3 regions of the Pseudomonas sp. LBUM1649 genome follow, and region 1 is predicted to be linked to each of the others. Evidence: predicted binding sites of a transcription regulator. Region 1 holds the regulator's gene; each other region holds the start of a gene.

Region 1 (4,168 bases):
ACTGGCGCCGGGGCCACTGCATCGACGGCGAACTTGCCCTTGCCGTGCAGTTGATCGAGCAACGACTCGAACTCGGCATCGGTGATTTCGTCGCTGCCAGCCGCATCGCTGGCAGGTGCGGGAGCCGCCGCCGGCGCCTCGGCCTGGGCCTTGACGGCGTTCAGCGAGTCCAGCAGTTGTTCGAACTCATTGTCGGTGATGTCGCCCGAGTCGCTTTGCGCAACCGGCGTTTCAACCACTTCGGTCACCGGCGCAGGCGCAGCCTCCGCAGCGGCTTGCGGCTCGGCCAGACGAGCCAGTGCCGCCAGCAGCTCAGGTGTTGCAGCCGTAATCGGACTACGCTCGCGCACTTCGCTGAACATGCCGTTCACCGCATCCAGCGCTTCGAGGACCACGTCCATCAATTCCGAGTCGACGCGACGTTCACCCTTGCGCAGGATGTCGAACACGTTTTCGGCGATGTGGCAGCACTCCACCAACTCGTTGAGCTGGAGGAAGCCGGCGCCCCCTTTTACAGTGTGAAAACCGCGAAAAATTGCATTGAGCAAGTCCGCGTCATCCGGACGGCTTTCCAGCTCGACCAGTTGCTCGGACAGTTGCTCTAGAATCTCGCCGGCCTCAACCAGGAAATCCTGAAGGATCTCTTCATCGGCGCCGAAGCTCATCAGGGGGTGCTCCTAAAGGTCTAAAAACCCAAAAACCTAAAATGCTAAAATTCTAGAAGCCTAGGCTGGATAACAAATCGTCCACATCGTCCTGACCGGACATAACGTCTTCTCTTTTATCGGCATGAATCTGCGGACCTTCACCCTGAGAGAGATGTTTTTGTGGATCTTTTTCTGCAAGCATCAAAGCACGGTCATGTTCGATGCCCGCAAAGCGGTCCACCTGACTGGCCATCAGCACGAGCTTGAGCAGGTTGCTTTCTACTTCGGTGACCAGTTGGGTCACGCGCTTGATCACCTGGCCGGTGAGGTCCTGGTAATCCTGGGCGAGCAGAATGTCGTTGAGGTTGCTCGACACGGCGCGGTTGTCTGCGCTGCTGCGCGTCAGGAAGCCGTCGACGCGCCGGGCCAGCTCACGAAACTCTTCCGCCCCGACTTCGCGCCGCATGAACCGCCCCCAGTCGGTGCTCAAGCCCTGGGCTTCGTCAGCCAGACTGTTGACCAGCGGCGTGGCGTTTTCCACCAGGTCCATGGTGCGGTTGGCGGCGGCTTCGGTCAGCTTGACCACATACCCCAGCCGCTCGGTGGCGTCGGTGATCTGTGACACTTCCTCGGCTTGCGGCATGTGCGGGTCAATCTGGAAATTGACGATCGCGCTATGCAACTCGCGGGTGAGCTTGCCCACTTCCTGATACAGGCCACGGTCACGAGTCTGGTTGAGCTCATGGATCAATTGCACAGCATCGCCGAACCTGCCCTTTTCAAGGCTCGCGACCAATTCGACGGCGTGTTTTTTCAGGGTCGATTCAAAATCGCCCTGGGATGATTCGTTATGCCCCATAGCTCCCCCGTGGCGCAGTTCAACCGATGCGTTCGAAAATCTTCTCGATTTTTTCTTTCAACGCCTGGGCCGTGAAGGGTTTGACCACATAGCCGTTTACGCCGGCCTGGGCCGCTTCGATGATCTGCTCGCGCTTGGCTTCGGCAGTCACCATCAGCACTGGCAGGTGCTTGAGCTTTTCATCGGCGCGCACGTGGCGCAGCAGATCGATACCGGTCATGCCAGGCATGTTCCAGTCCGTCACCAGAAAGTCGATGCTCCCGCTGTTGAGTACTGGAATGGCGGTAGTGCCATCGTCGGCCTCGACCGTGTTGGTGAACCCAAGGTCACGCAACAGGTTTTTTATGATCCGCCGCATCGTTGAGAAGTCATCAACGATGAGGATTTTCATGTTCTTGTCCAATTCGACCTCCAAGCAGACTAAAACGCGCCCAGCACCTGGACGCGCCATTTCAATCAATCTGGCAAAACACTCGATGACTGTCTGGAGTACAACGGATCGAGACCGGCGCGGTTCATCACCCCACCCGCCGCGTCGCAGTGCCCCCACACTGCCTTCAGCGCGCTCGCCACTCTCCCAGACGCCCCCGCAAACGGGCCGCGCACTGGCTGTGTAACTGGCTGACCCGGGATTCGCTGACTCCCAGGACCTCGCCGATTTCCTTGAGATTCAACTCTTCGTCGTAGTACAGCGCCAACACCAATCGCTCACGCTCCGGCAAATTGGCGATCGCGTCCGCCAGCGCCGCCTGGAAGCGTTCATCTTCCAGATCGCGAGACGGTTCAAGATGAGCACTGGCGCCATCCTCGTGCAGCCCTTCGTGTTCGCCGTCCTGCAACAGGTCGTCGAAACTGAACAGCCGGCTGCCCAGGGTGTCGTTCAAAATCCCGTAGTAATCGTCAAGACTCAATTGGAGTTCGGCCGCAACTTCGTGATCTTTAGCGTCACGGCCGGTTTTCGCTTCAATCGAGCGAATGGCGTCGCTGACCATCCGCGTATTGCGGTGGACCGAACGTGGCGCCCAGTCCCCCTTGCGCACTTCATCGAGCATGGCGCCGCGGATGCGGATGCCCGCGTAAGTCTCGAAACTCGCGCCTTTGCTGGCGTCGTATTTGGTCGATACTTCCAGCAGGCCGATCATCCCGGCCTGGATCAGGTCTTCGACCTGGACACTGGCCGGCAAACGCGCCAGCAAGTGATAGGCAATGCGTTTAACCAGCGGCGCGTAACGCTCGATCAGCTCGTACTGCGCGTCACGCGCCGATGCCTTGTAGAGGTTGTAACCGCTGGCTGTCATAGCACCGGTCCTGCCGTTTGTTGCACGAGGCGCTCGACGAAAAATTCCAGGTGCCCGCGCGGGTTGGCGGGCAGCGGCCAGGTGTCGACCTTCTGCGCGATCGCCTTGAACGCCAGCGAGCACTTGGAGCGCGGGAAGGCCTCGTAGACGGCGCGCTGCTTCTGCACGGCCTTGCGCACGCTTTCGTCGTAAGGCACCGCGCCGACATATTGTAAGGCGACGTCGAGGAAGCGGTCGGTGACCTTGGTCAACTTGGCGAACAGGTTGCGCCCTTCCTGAGGGCTCTGCGCCATGTTGGCCAGGACACGGAAACGGTTCATGCCGTAATCGCGGTTGAGCAATTTGATCAACGCATAGGCGTCAGTGATCGAAGTCGGCTCGTCACAGACCACCAGCAACACTTCCTGGGCCGCGCGCACGAAACTGACCACCGACTCACCAATGCCTGCAGCGGTGTCGATCACCAGCACGTCGAGATTGTCGCCGATGTCACTGAAAGCCTGGATCAGGCCGGCGTGCTGGGCCGGGCTCAAATGGACCATGCTCTGAGTGCCGGACGCCGCCGGAACGATGCGGATGCCGCCGGGGCCCTGCAACAGTACGTCGCGCAATTCACAGCGGCCTTCGATCACGTCGGCCAGGGTACGTTTGGGTGTCAGGCCCAACAGAACGTCGACGTTCGCCAGGCCCAGGTCAGCGTCCAGCAGCATGACGCGCCGGCCAAGCTCAGCCAAAGCCAGGGACAAGTTCACTGACACGTTAGTTTTGCCGACGCCACCTTTGCCGCCGGTCACCGCGATCACCTGTACAGGATGCATGCTGCCCATGTTATTTCTTTACCTTGTTCTGCATAGACGGGGCCACATAACTGGCTGCGCGTTCACAATCGGAACAATGCATGGCAGGCCATCGATGTAGGTACAAAAACTATTCATTGTTACCTCAGCCAACCTGCTTGGTCGGACTGTGGTAGATATCAGCGAACATGTCAGCCATGGCCTCTTCGCTGGGTTCTTCCTGCATTTGCACGCTGACGGCCCGACTGACCAGTTGATGACGACGCGGCAGATGCAGATCATCTGGAATCCGCGGGCCATCGGTCAGGTAGGCCACCGGCAACTCATGGCTGATGGCCAGACTCAACACCTCGCCCAGGCTCGCCGTTTCATCCAGTTTAGTCAGGATGCAGCCAGCGAGCCCACAACGCTTGTAACTGTGATAAGCGGCGGTTAGAACTTGTTTCTGGCTGGTGGTTGCCAGGACCAGATAATTCTTTGACCTGATGCCTCGAGCGGCCAGGCTTTCGAGCTGCATGCGCAGGGCCGGATCGCTGGCTTGCAGGCCGGCGGTATCGATCAGCACCA
Region 2 (4,168 bases), 360 kb from region 1:
CGGCGCCCAACCGAATCCGCCCTGGGCCATCTCCAGCAGCATCAGGTAGCTCGGTGCCGACCAGACCCGTCCCTTGGCGCGGCTTTCGTAAGGATTGACGATGGTCGCCAGGCGCAGTTCGCGATGCTGTTGCAGCGCGTCCTGGTCAATGCCTTTCTGGTTGGCCAGCGGATGCTCGCGGGACACGAACAGGGCGAATTCCGTGCGTTCCTCCACGGTCGAGCTGACCAGGTCCGGCGGGTAGCTGTCCTGCATTTCGGCGAAGGCGACGTGGGCCCGACCGCTTTGCACCAGTGCCACCAGGTCAGCGCATTCGGCAATCAGGCATTCGAGTTCCAGGTCTGGATAACGTGGCTCGAATGCACTGAGCGCCGCTTCGAAGCGGTCGGATTGGTAAGTGTCGGAAATCGCCACGGTCAGTTTCGCCTCGACGCCCTGGGACAGTTGGCTGGCGGTCATTTCCAGGCGGCTGGTGGCGGCCAGGATCTCTTCGGCCCGTTGCAGCATGACGTGCCCGGCGGGGGTCAGGCTGGGTTTGCGGCTGCTGCGGTCGAACAGCGTCAGGTTCAGATCGATTTCCAGGCTGGCCACGGCGGCACTGATGGTCGACTGGCTGCGGCCCAGCTTGCGCGCCGCCGCGGAAAACGAGCCTTGGGTCGCGGCCTGGACGAACGCCTGCAACACTTCCTGGGAGGCCATGAACTATCGCCTTGATCGATGGTTATTGGTTATGAAGTATCGGTCTGAAGTTGGATCATGGCAATCATCGTCACTCAAGGAGTCAGGCCATGAGCGCCAATAAATCCATTACCGAACGTATTTTCCAGGCCATCGGTTTCGAACTGCTGGCCATCCTGATCTGTACGCCGTTGCTGGCCTGGATCATGGACAAACCCATGTTGGAAATGGGCGCTGTCACGGTGGTCATTGCCCTATTGGCCCTGGCCTGGAACGTGGTCTTCAACGGCCTGTTCGACCGCGTGCTCAAGCGTTTAGCCATTGCGCACAACGCCTGGGTCCGCGTGGTGCACGCGCTGTTGTTCGAAGGCGGACTGGTCGCCCTCGGCGTACCGTTGATTGCGTGGTGGCTGAATGTCAGCCTGTGGCAAGCGTTCCTGCTGGATATCGGCGTGCTGCTGTTTTTCCTACCGTACACCTACGTTTATCACTGGGGGTATGACGTGGTGCGCGAGCGGGTGCTAATGCGCGAACACAGCAACGCATGACCTTTTGTAGGAGCGAGCACGCTCGCGATGGACTGGAGAACGCCGTGGGGTGTCAGGCTCCCCGCGTTATCGTTGACGACCATCGCGAGCGTGCTCGCTCCTACAAGGATTGCGGTGTTTCAGAACAGTTGGGTGGTCGCGGCGACCATCGATCGAAAGATCGCTCGCGCCTACAAATCCTGGCGCTTGCGAAACGCCCAGCGCCCTGCAATCACGGTAAAGGTCGCAACCAGTGCCACCAGAATCCAGAACCCTTCCGGATCCTGTGAGAGCGGCACCCCGCCGACGTTCATGCCGAAGAAACCGGCAATGATGTTGATCGGCAAGGCCAGCACCGTCACCACCGTCAGGGTGAACAGGGTGCGGTTACTCTGTTCGTTGAGGTTGGCGGCGATTTCCTCCTGCAGCAGCTTGATCCGTTCGCCCAGTGCCGTGAGGTCGTTGATGATCAACGCAAACTCCTCGGTGGACTTGCGCAGCTCCTTGACGTCCTCCTTCTGCAGCCAGGGAGGCGGGCGATTGAGCAGGCGCAGCAACGACCCAGGCTCCAGCGCCAGCAGGCGTTGCAGACGCACCAGCACCCGGCGATTGGCCCCCAGTTCAGCGCGGTTGGTCGACAGGCGCGAGGACAGCAGTTCGTCTTCGATCTGATCCACGCTCAGGCTGGTCTTGCGCACGATCTGGGTCAGTACTTCGCCCTGGTCGCGCAGCAGATGCACCAGTAATTCCAACGGTGAGCGGAAGCATTCACCGGCCTTTACCGACGAACGCAGCTTGTCCACCGAATGCAGCGGTTGCAGGCGTGCGCTGATGATCAGTCGACTGCGGGCGCAGACCCACAGTGTCGAGACATCGGAGGAGGTCATGCTGCTGAGGTTGAACACCACGTCGTTGACCACCGCCAGCAACGCCGAATCGACATGCTCGATGCGCGTCGACCGTGAACCTTCATGCAGGGCTTCGAAAAACTCGTCGGGCAGTTCCAGATGGCTCTTCATCCAGCGCTCGCACGCGGCATGGGCGAGGTTCAAGTGCAGCCAGAGAAATTGCTCGGCGTCTTGCGGGTGTTGCAGGTACTGCAATGCCCTGGCCGAATCGATCTCCTGGCCGCGCTCACCGGGGCGAAAACTGAAACCGTAAAGCAGGCCGAACAGATCCGGATCGCGATGGCTGTGATCGATGCTGTGGTTCATGAGGGCTCGCATGGGGGGCGCCTGTCGCGTGTTTTTACAGGTTCACGTGAGCCGCATCATTGCAAGGCTGGATGACGGTTTTGTGACGGTCAGTTGCTGCAAAAAATTGAGCTGCCGGTGGTCGGATTTATCTCAAGAACTGCTCTGGCACGCCGATTACGCTTGGGTTAAGTTGCGCGCCCTCAGCCATCAGCCAGGGTCGCGGACAGGGATGTCTGGACCTATTTCACGCCATGATCCGGGCGTGCCTCATTCCTGCCATGAGTACCCTTCGATGCTTTTGCAAAAGTCCTTGAGAGCGCAAGTTCTCGCCCTGCTCAGCGGCAGCCTGTTCGCGATGCTGTTGATCGCCCTGGCCTGCTTTCACTTTCTGTCCAGCGGAGTCCAGAACTACGCCAATCTGATCGAAGGACCGCTGCATACTTCGCAATTGATCGATGAAGCCAACCTGCAGTTCAAGGTGCAGGTGCAGGAGTGGAAAAACGTCTTGCTGCGCGGCAAGCAACCAGCTGACCTGGACAAATACTGGAAGCAGTTCGAAGACCGTCAAGGTGATGTGCAGCGCATTCTTGGCGAGCTGGCCGGGCAAAAGGGGATCGAGCCGCTGCTCAAGACGCGCATCGAACGCCTGCGGGACGAACATCGCCTGCTGGGCGCGGCGTATCAGAAAGGCCGCGATGCCTTCGTGGCCGCCGGCGCCGATCCAACGGTTGGCGACAGCGCGGTCAAGGGTGTGGACCGTGCGACCAGCGATCAGATGAGCGAACTGGTCAGCGCGTTGCGCAAGCAGGGCGCCGAGCAATCCACGGTGATCAGCGCCGCGGCAGAGCGGACGGTGTGGCTGGGGATCATTGTGATGCTGGCCTCAGGGTTGTTGATCGGCATGCTGAGCCTGTGGCTGGTCAACCGCAATCTGGTCGAGCCGATCCGCCAGTTGATCGAGTACGTGGCGCAACTCAGTCATGGCCGTTTCGCCGAGCACGTCGACAGCCGCCGTCAGGACGAACTGGGGAAGCTGGCGATGGCGGCCAACACCCTGCGCGATTTCCTCGCAGAAACCTTCAGTCGTTTGCAACGCAGTGCTTCGGACCTGGACAGTGCCAGCGGTGAACTGAACTCGATCGCCACCTTGATGGCCGGTGGCACCCACGAACAGTTCAACCGCACCGATCAGGTCGCCACGGCCATGAACGAAATGTCCGCCACCGCACAGGAAGTCGCTCGTCACGCGGTGGATGCCGCGCGCGCGGCTGACGACGCCGACCAGTCGGCCCAGCAGGGCGAAAAAGTCATGCAGGGCACCATTCACACCATCACCCGGATGCGCGGTGAAATCGCCAACACCGCCACGGTCATTCGGCAGCTGGAAACCGACAGCGGGCGCATCGGCAAAGTGCTGGAAGTGATTCGCGGCATCGCCGAGCAAACCAACCTGCTGGCGCTCAACGCGGCCATCGAGGCGGCCCGTGCCGGTGAAGCCGGGCGTGGTTTCGCGGTGGTGGCTGACGAAGTGCGCAGCCTGGCCCAGCGTACGGCGGCATCGATCATCGAGATCAACCAGATCATTCAAACCGTGCAAACCGGTGCGGTAAACGCGGCCCAGGCGATCGAAAACGGTCAGGCGCGCAGCGACGAAAGCGTCGAGCAAGTGACCCAGGCCGGCGCCATGCTGGAGCGCATTACCCTGGCCGTGGAAGCCATACGCGACATGAACCGCCAGATCGCGACCGCCGCCGAAGAGCAGACGTC
Region 3 (4,168 bases), 1.1 Mb from region 1:
GGCACAAAAGGGAGGATTGTAGCGCAGCCTTATTGGCCGCGCTGGCTAAAGCTGTGCAGCGCTTTTTCGATGCATTGTGCGGTTTTGCCGAAGGCTTGCACGGTGATGTCCGAGAATGGCCCGCCACCCTGGTCTGCCACGACGATCATGATCACCCGCCCATTGTTGAGCAGCGAACGCAGCAACAGGTGTTCACCGCTGAACTGGCTGCGCAGGTTCTGGGGCAGCAAAGCGGAAAATTGTGCGTTGTTGAGCGGCGTGAGGCGTACCTGGGCCTGTTGCGAGAGCAGGCGTTGCAGTACGGCGCTTTGACTGACGACAAAGTTCAGGCCGGCCACTTCGTCAGGCAAGCCGGCCGTCTGGTGCACGCGCAGCTGGGCGTGGGTGCGGTCGGCCATCAGGATCATCACCCTGCGCATGCCGCAGGCAACCAGCGCGTCGCGGGCAGAGGTGGTCAGGTGGATGGCATTGGTGAAGCGACTCGGTTCGACCAACAACTCAGCGCATTGTTTGCGCCACTTCGCCAGGTCTTCGGCGGTGGGGGCCGGGGCTGGCCGCAACCCTGCATGCACAGGGTTCATGCCCCATGGCCAGATCAGCGCGACAGCGGGATGCCAGAGGTCGGGCATGGCGTGATAACGCGCGCTGTTGGCGGCTTGCTGGTGCAGTTGTTGTTGTACCTCGGCCATCGGTATTTGCAGATAGAGGCTGGTCAGGTACTGCCAGCGCTCACTGTGCGGACTGTCCCAGGCCTGGTGCGCCGAGAGCGCCAGACCGTTGGCCAGCAACACCGTGTTGGCCGGTTGATTGAGCCAGCGGCGCAGGGTCGGGTCGTCATCCAGGCGATTCTGCTGGCGTAGCGGATGCTCGCTGTCGCGGGCAATGCGCAGGACCTTCACCAGCTCCCGTTGCTCGCTGAGCAGCAGTCGATACCCCTGTTGCACCCAGATCGGCAGGTGCCAGAAGTCCACCAGGGCCAGGCCGATTTTCAGCAGGCGAACGCCAAACAGTTGCTTTTCGACGGTGCACGCCGATTCGCCTTTATGAATGACCCGCAGCTCCCAGTCTTCGAGCAGGTGCGGATGTGTCAGGGCCAGCGGCCACAGCGGCGACAGAAAAAGCAGGCTGCCCCAGTGGATGTCCTGCCACAGGCGCGCCAGGCGGCTGGCAAAAAAACCGTTGGCCTGTTGGCTGGCGTGTTGGCTGATCAATTGCAACTGGCGCAGGGCTTTCGGAATCTCGTCTTGGGGCATGGCAGGCAGTCGCGCGAGCAGCTCCTCGGTGCGCTTCAAGCCGAGGCGATTGATGGCGACCTCAAGGTTTTCCGCCGGCTCGGTCATGCCGCCATGGCTGTACCGGTTGGCCTCGCGAATCACGCTCAAGGCCAGGGCCGGACTGTCCTGCATCAAGTCGGCGATCTTGCGCATAGAGCTGCGACTGTCGCGCATGGCCCGGCAGACACGGTCGTGACTGGCCTGCGGAACCGGCAGGCGCACGCCGTCGAGAAGTTTGACCCAGCCTTCGAGCGTGGTCGGTGTTGGCGTCGGGACGTTTGTTTGTTTAGCCATGTCTGGAGGCGATCATCGTCAACAATACCTATGCCCGGAGGGGGTCAAATTGGCTTTTCGCCTGAACTGGCTATAGTCTGGCGCAGTTTTGCCGATAAGTAGAAGAAGAGATTTTTTAACTTCCGAATATGACCTTGAACCCGACTCAGTAAGTGCTCTCCTACCTATGGCTAAAATAATCGGCATCATCGTCGTATTCGCGAGCGTGCTCGGCGGATACGTGCTCTCCCATGGCAAGATTGCCGCCCTGATCCAACCTTTCGAGGTCATGATCATCGGGGGTGCGGCCCTCGGTGCATTCCTGCAGGCCAACCCCGGTTACATGACCATGCACGTGCTCAAGAAGTCCCTGAGCATGTTCGGTTCGCGTTTCAGCCATGCCTTCTATCTTGAAGTGCTGGGCCTGATCTACGAGATTCTCAACAAGAGCCGCCGCGAAGGCATGATGGCCATCGAAGCGGATATCGAAGATGCCGCGGCGAGCCCGATCTTCGCCAAGTACCCGACGGTCCTCAAGGATGAGCGCATGACCGCGTTCATCTGTGATTACCTGCGCATCATGTCCTCCGGCAACATGGCGCCCCATGAGCTGGAGGGCCTGTTCGACATGGAGCTCTACAGCCTCAAGGAAGACCTGGAGCACCCGTCCCACGCGGTGAACGGTATCGCCGACGCCATGCCCGGTTTCGGTATCGTCGCGGCGGTTCTGGGTATCGTGGTGACCATGGCCTCGCTGGGTGAGGGCGACCAGAAGTCCATCGGCCTGCACGTCGGTGCGGCGCTGGTCGGTACCTTCTTCGGTATTCTCGCTGCCTACGGGTTCTTCGGTCCGCTGGCGCATTCCCTGGCCCACGATGCCAAGGAAGAACTGAACGTCTACGAAGCCATCAAGGCCTCGCTGGTTGCTTCCGCTTCCGGCATGCCGCCATCGCTGGCCGTGGAGTTCGGGCGCAAGGTTCTGTACCCGGCGCACCGTCCTAGCTTCGCTGAGCTGGAACAAGCGGTTCGTGGTCGTTAAGCCATGGAAAACAACCAGCCGATAATCATCAAGCGCGTCAAGCGCTACGCCGGCGGGCATCACGGGGGCTCTTGGAAAATCGCCTTCGCCGACTTCGCCACAGCGATGATGGCGTTCTTCCTGGTGTTGTGGTTGATGTCCACCGCCACCCCGGAACAGAAGATCGCCATCGCCGGTTACTTCAAGGACCCGATCGGCTTTTCCGAAAGTGGCACGCCGTACATCATCGATCTGGGCGGCACGCCGACCATGGCGCCGGAAAACACCCTCAACCCCGAGATGAAGACCCAGCCGCAGCCGGACAAGGTGACGGTCGACGTCGAACAGGTCGAAGGCATGGCCGAGATGGTGGAGAAGGAGCGCCTGGAGCTGCTGCTGCAAGAGCTGCAGAACAAGGTCGAAGAGAACCCGCAACTGCAGAAATTCAAAGACCAGATCTTGTTCGAGATCACCCCGGACGGTTTGCGTATCCAGATCGTGGATGCCGAGAACCGGCCGATGTTCGACTCAGGCTCAGCCCGCCTGAAACCCTATTTCGAAGACATCCTGCTGGCCATGGCCGATACCATCAAGGCAGTGCCGAACAAGATCAGCATCAGCGGCCATACCGATGCCAAGCCGTACAGCGGCACCGGTGAATTCGGTAACTGGGAGCTTTCGGCCAACCGTGCCAACGCCGCGCGCCGTGCGTTGGTGGCGGGCAGCTACCCGGATGCGCAAGTGGCGCGTGTGGTCGGTTACGCCTCGTCGGCCCTGTTCGACCGCGAGCATCCGTTCAATCCGGTCAACCGCCGTATCGACATTATCGTGCTGACCAAGAAGGCACAGCGTGCTATCGAAGGTTCGCAAGGTGCGGAGCCTGCTCCGGATGCACCACAAGGTTCGGCCGCTCCGGGAGCCGCACCAGCTGCACCGGTCGACCCGAACGCGTTGCCGGCGGACAAGGAGCCGCTACCGGCTCACGAACTGCGTGAACGGTTGAACCTGTTCGATGACCCGGCACCGAAACCGGGTGAATCGCCGAAGCAGTGACCTACAAAAAAGCCGACAGTGATGTCGGCTTTTTTTCTGTGGCTTTTACTGGTTTGGAGGCCGCTTTTTGTAATTGGATGGACTCGCCCCAGCCGAGGCGTCAATGCGCCACGCTGGCAGTCTAAACAGCCAACGACAGCGAGGGCGAGTCCATGAAAAATCATAGTTCGATTGATCAATCCCTGTCTTCTTCCGATTTGTCGGCCTGTACAACCTTAGCGGTGGATCTGGCCAAGCAGGTCTTTCAGGTCGCCGGTGAAGATGTCCTTGGCCAAGTGCGCTACGAGCAGCGGATCAAGTCGCGTGAGGCGTTTTATGAGTTTCTCCGGCAGCTGCCGCCTCATGTCGTGATTTTGATGGAGACCGGTCCGGGTGCTCAAGCCTGGGCCCGGCAGCTGCAAGACCAAGGCAACCTGGCGCGGATTCTTCCAGCCGGTTTGGTGGCCACCCATCGCAGCGGGCCTAAAAATGATCGCAACGATGCACTGGCGATTTTGCGGGCGGGTCGCGATGAAAAAATCTGCGCAGTACCGGTCAAAAGCGTTGCGGC

Evidence for each region. Region 1 encodes FliA, which starts transcription of late flagellar genes. Its sites were predicted from a motif close to CTAAAGTTTNNNNNNNNNNNGCCGNTAA; they were not measured.
Region 2: the regulator FliA is predicted to act here: its motif matches at 2,551-2,578, upstream of ACA058_RS06015 (methyl-accepting chemotaxis protein).
Region 3: the regulator FliA is predicted to act here: its motif matches at 1,639-1,666, upstream of motA (flagellar motor stator protein MotA).

The regions. Positions count from the first base shown of each region.
Region 1 is NZ_CP166807.1:1,689,515-1,693,682, reverse strand. Features, by position in the region: gene ACA058_RS07815 (chemotaxis protein CheA) at 1-665, opposite strand, end outside; gene ACA058_RS07810 (protein phosphatase CheZ) at 718-1,506, opposite strand; gene ACA058_RS07805 (chemotaxis response regulator CheY) at 1,526-1,897, opposite strand; gene fliA (RNA polymerase sigma factor FliA) at 2,064-2,804, opposite strand; gene fleN (flagellar synthesis regulator FleN) at 2,801-3,631, opposite strand; gene flhF (flagellar biosynthesis GTPase FlhF) at 3,747-4,168, opposite strand, start outside.
Region 2 is NZ_CP166807.1:1,327,010-1,331,177, forward strand. Features, by position in the region: gene ACA058_RS06000 (LysR family transcriptional regulator) at 1-699, opposite strand, end outside; gene ACA058_RS06005 (multidrug/biocide efflux PACE transporter) at 789-1,226, shown strand; gene ACA058_RS06010 (transporter) at 1,397-2,419, opposite strand; gene ACA058_RS06015 (methyl-accepting chemotaxis protein) at 2,694-4,168, shown strand, end outside.
Region 3 is NZ_CP166807.1:549,595-553,762, forward strand. Features, by position in the region: gene ACA058_RS02415 (HDOD domain-containing protein) at 30-1,568, opposite strand; gene motA (flagellar motor stator protein MotA) at 1,735-2,586, shown strand; gene motB (flagellar motor protein MotB) at 2,590-3,618, shown strand; gene ACA058_RS02430 (IS110 family RNA-guided transposase) at 3,816-4,168, shown strand, end outside.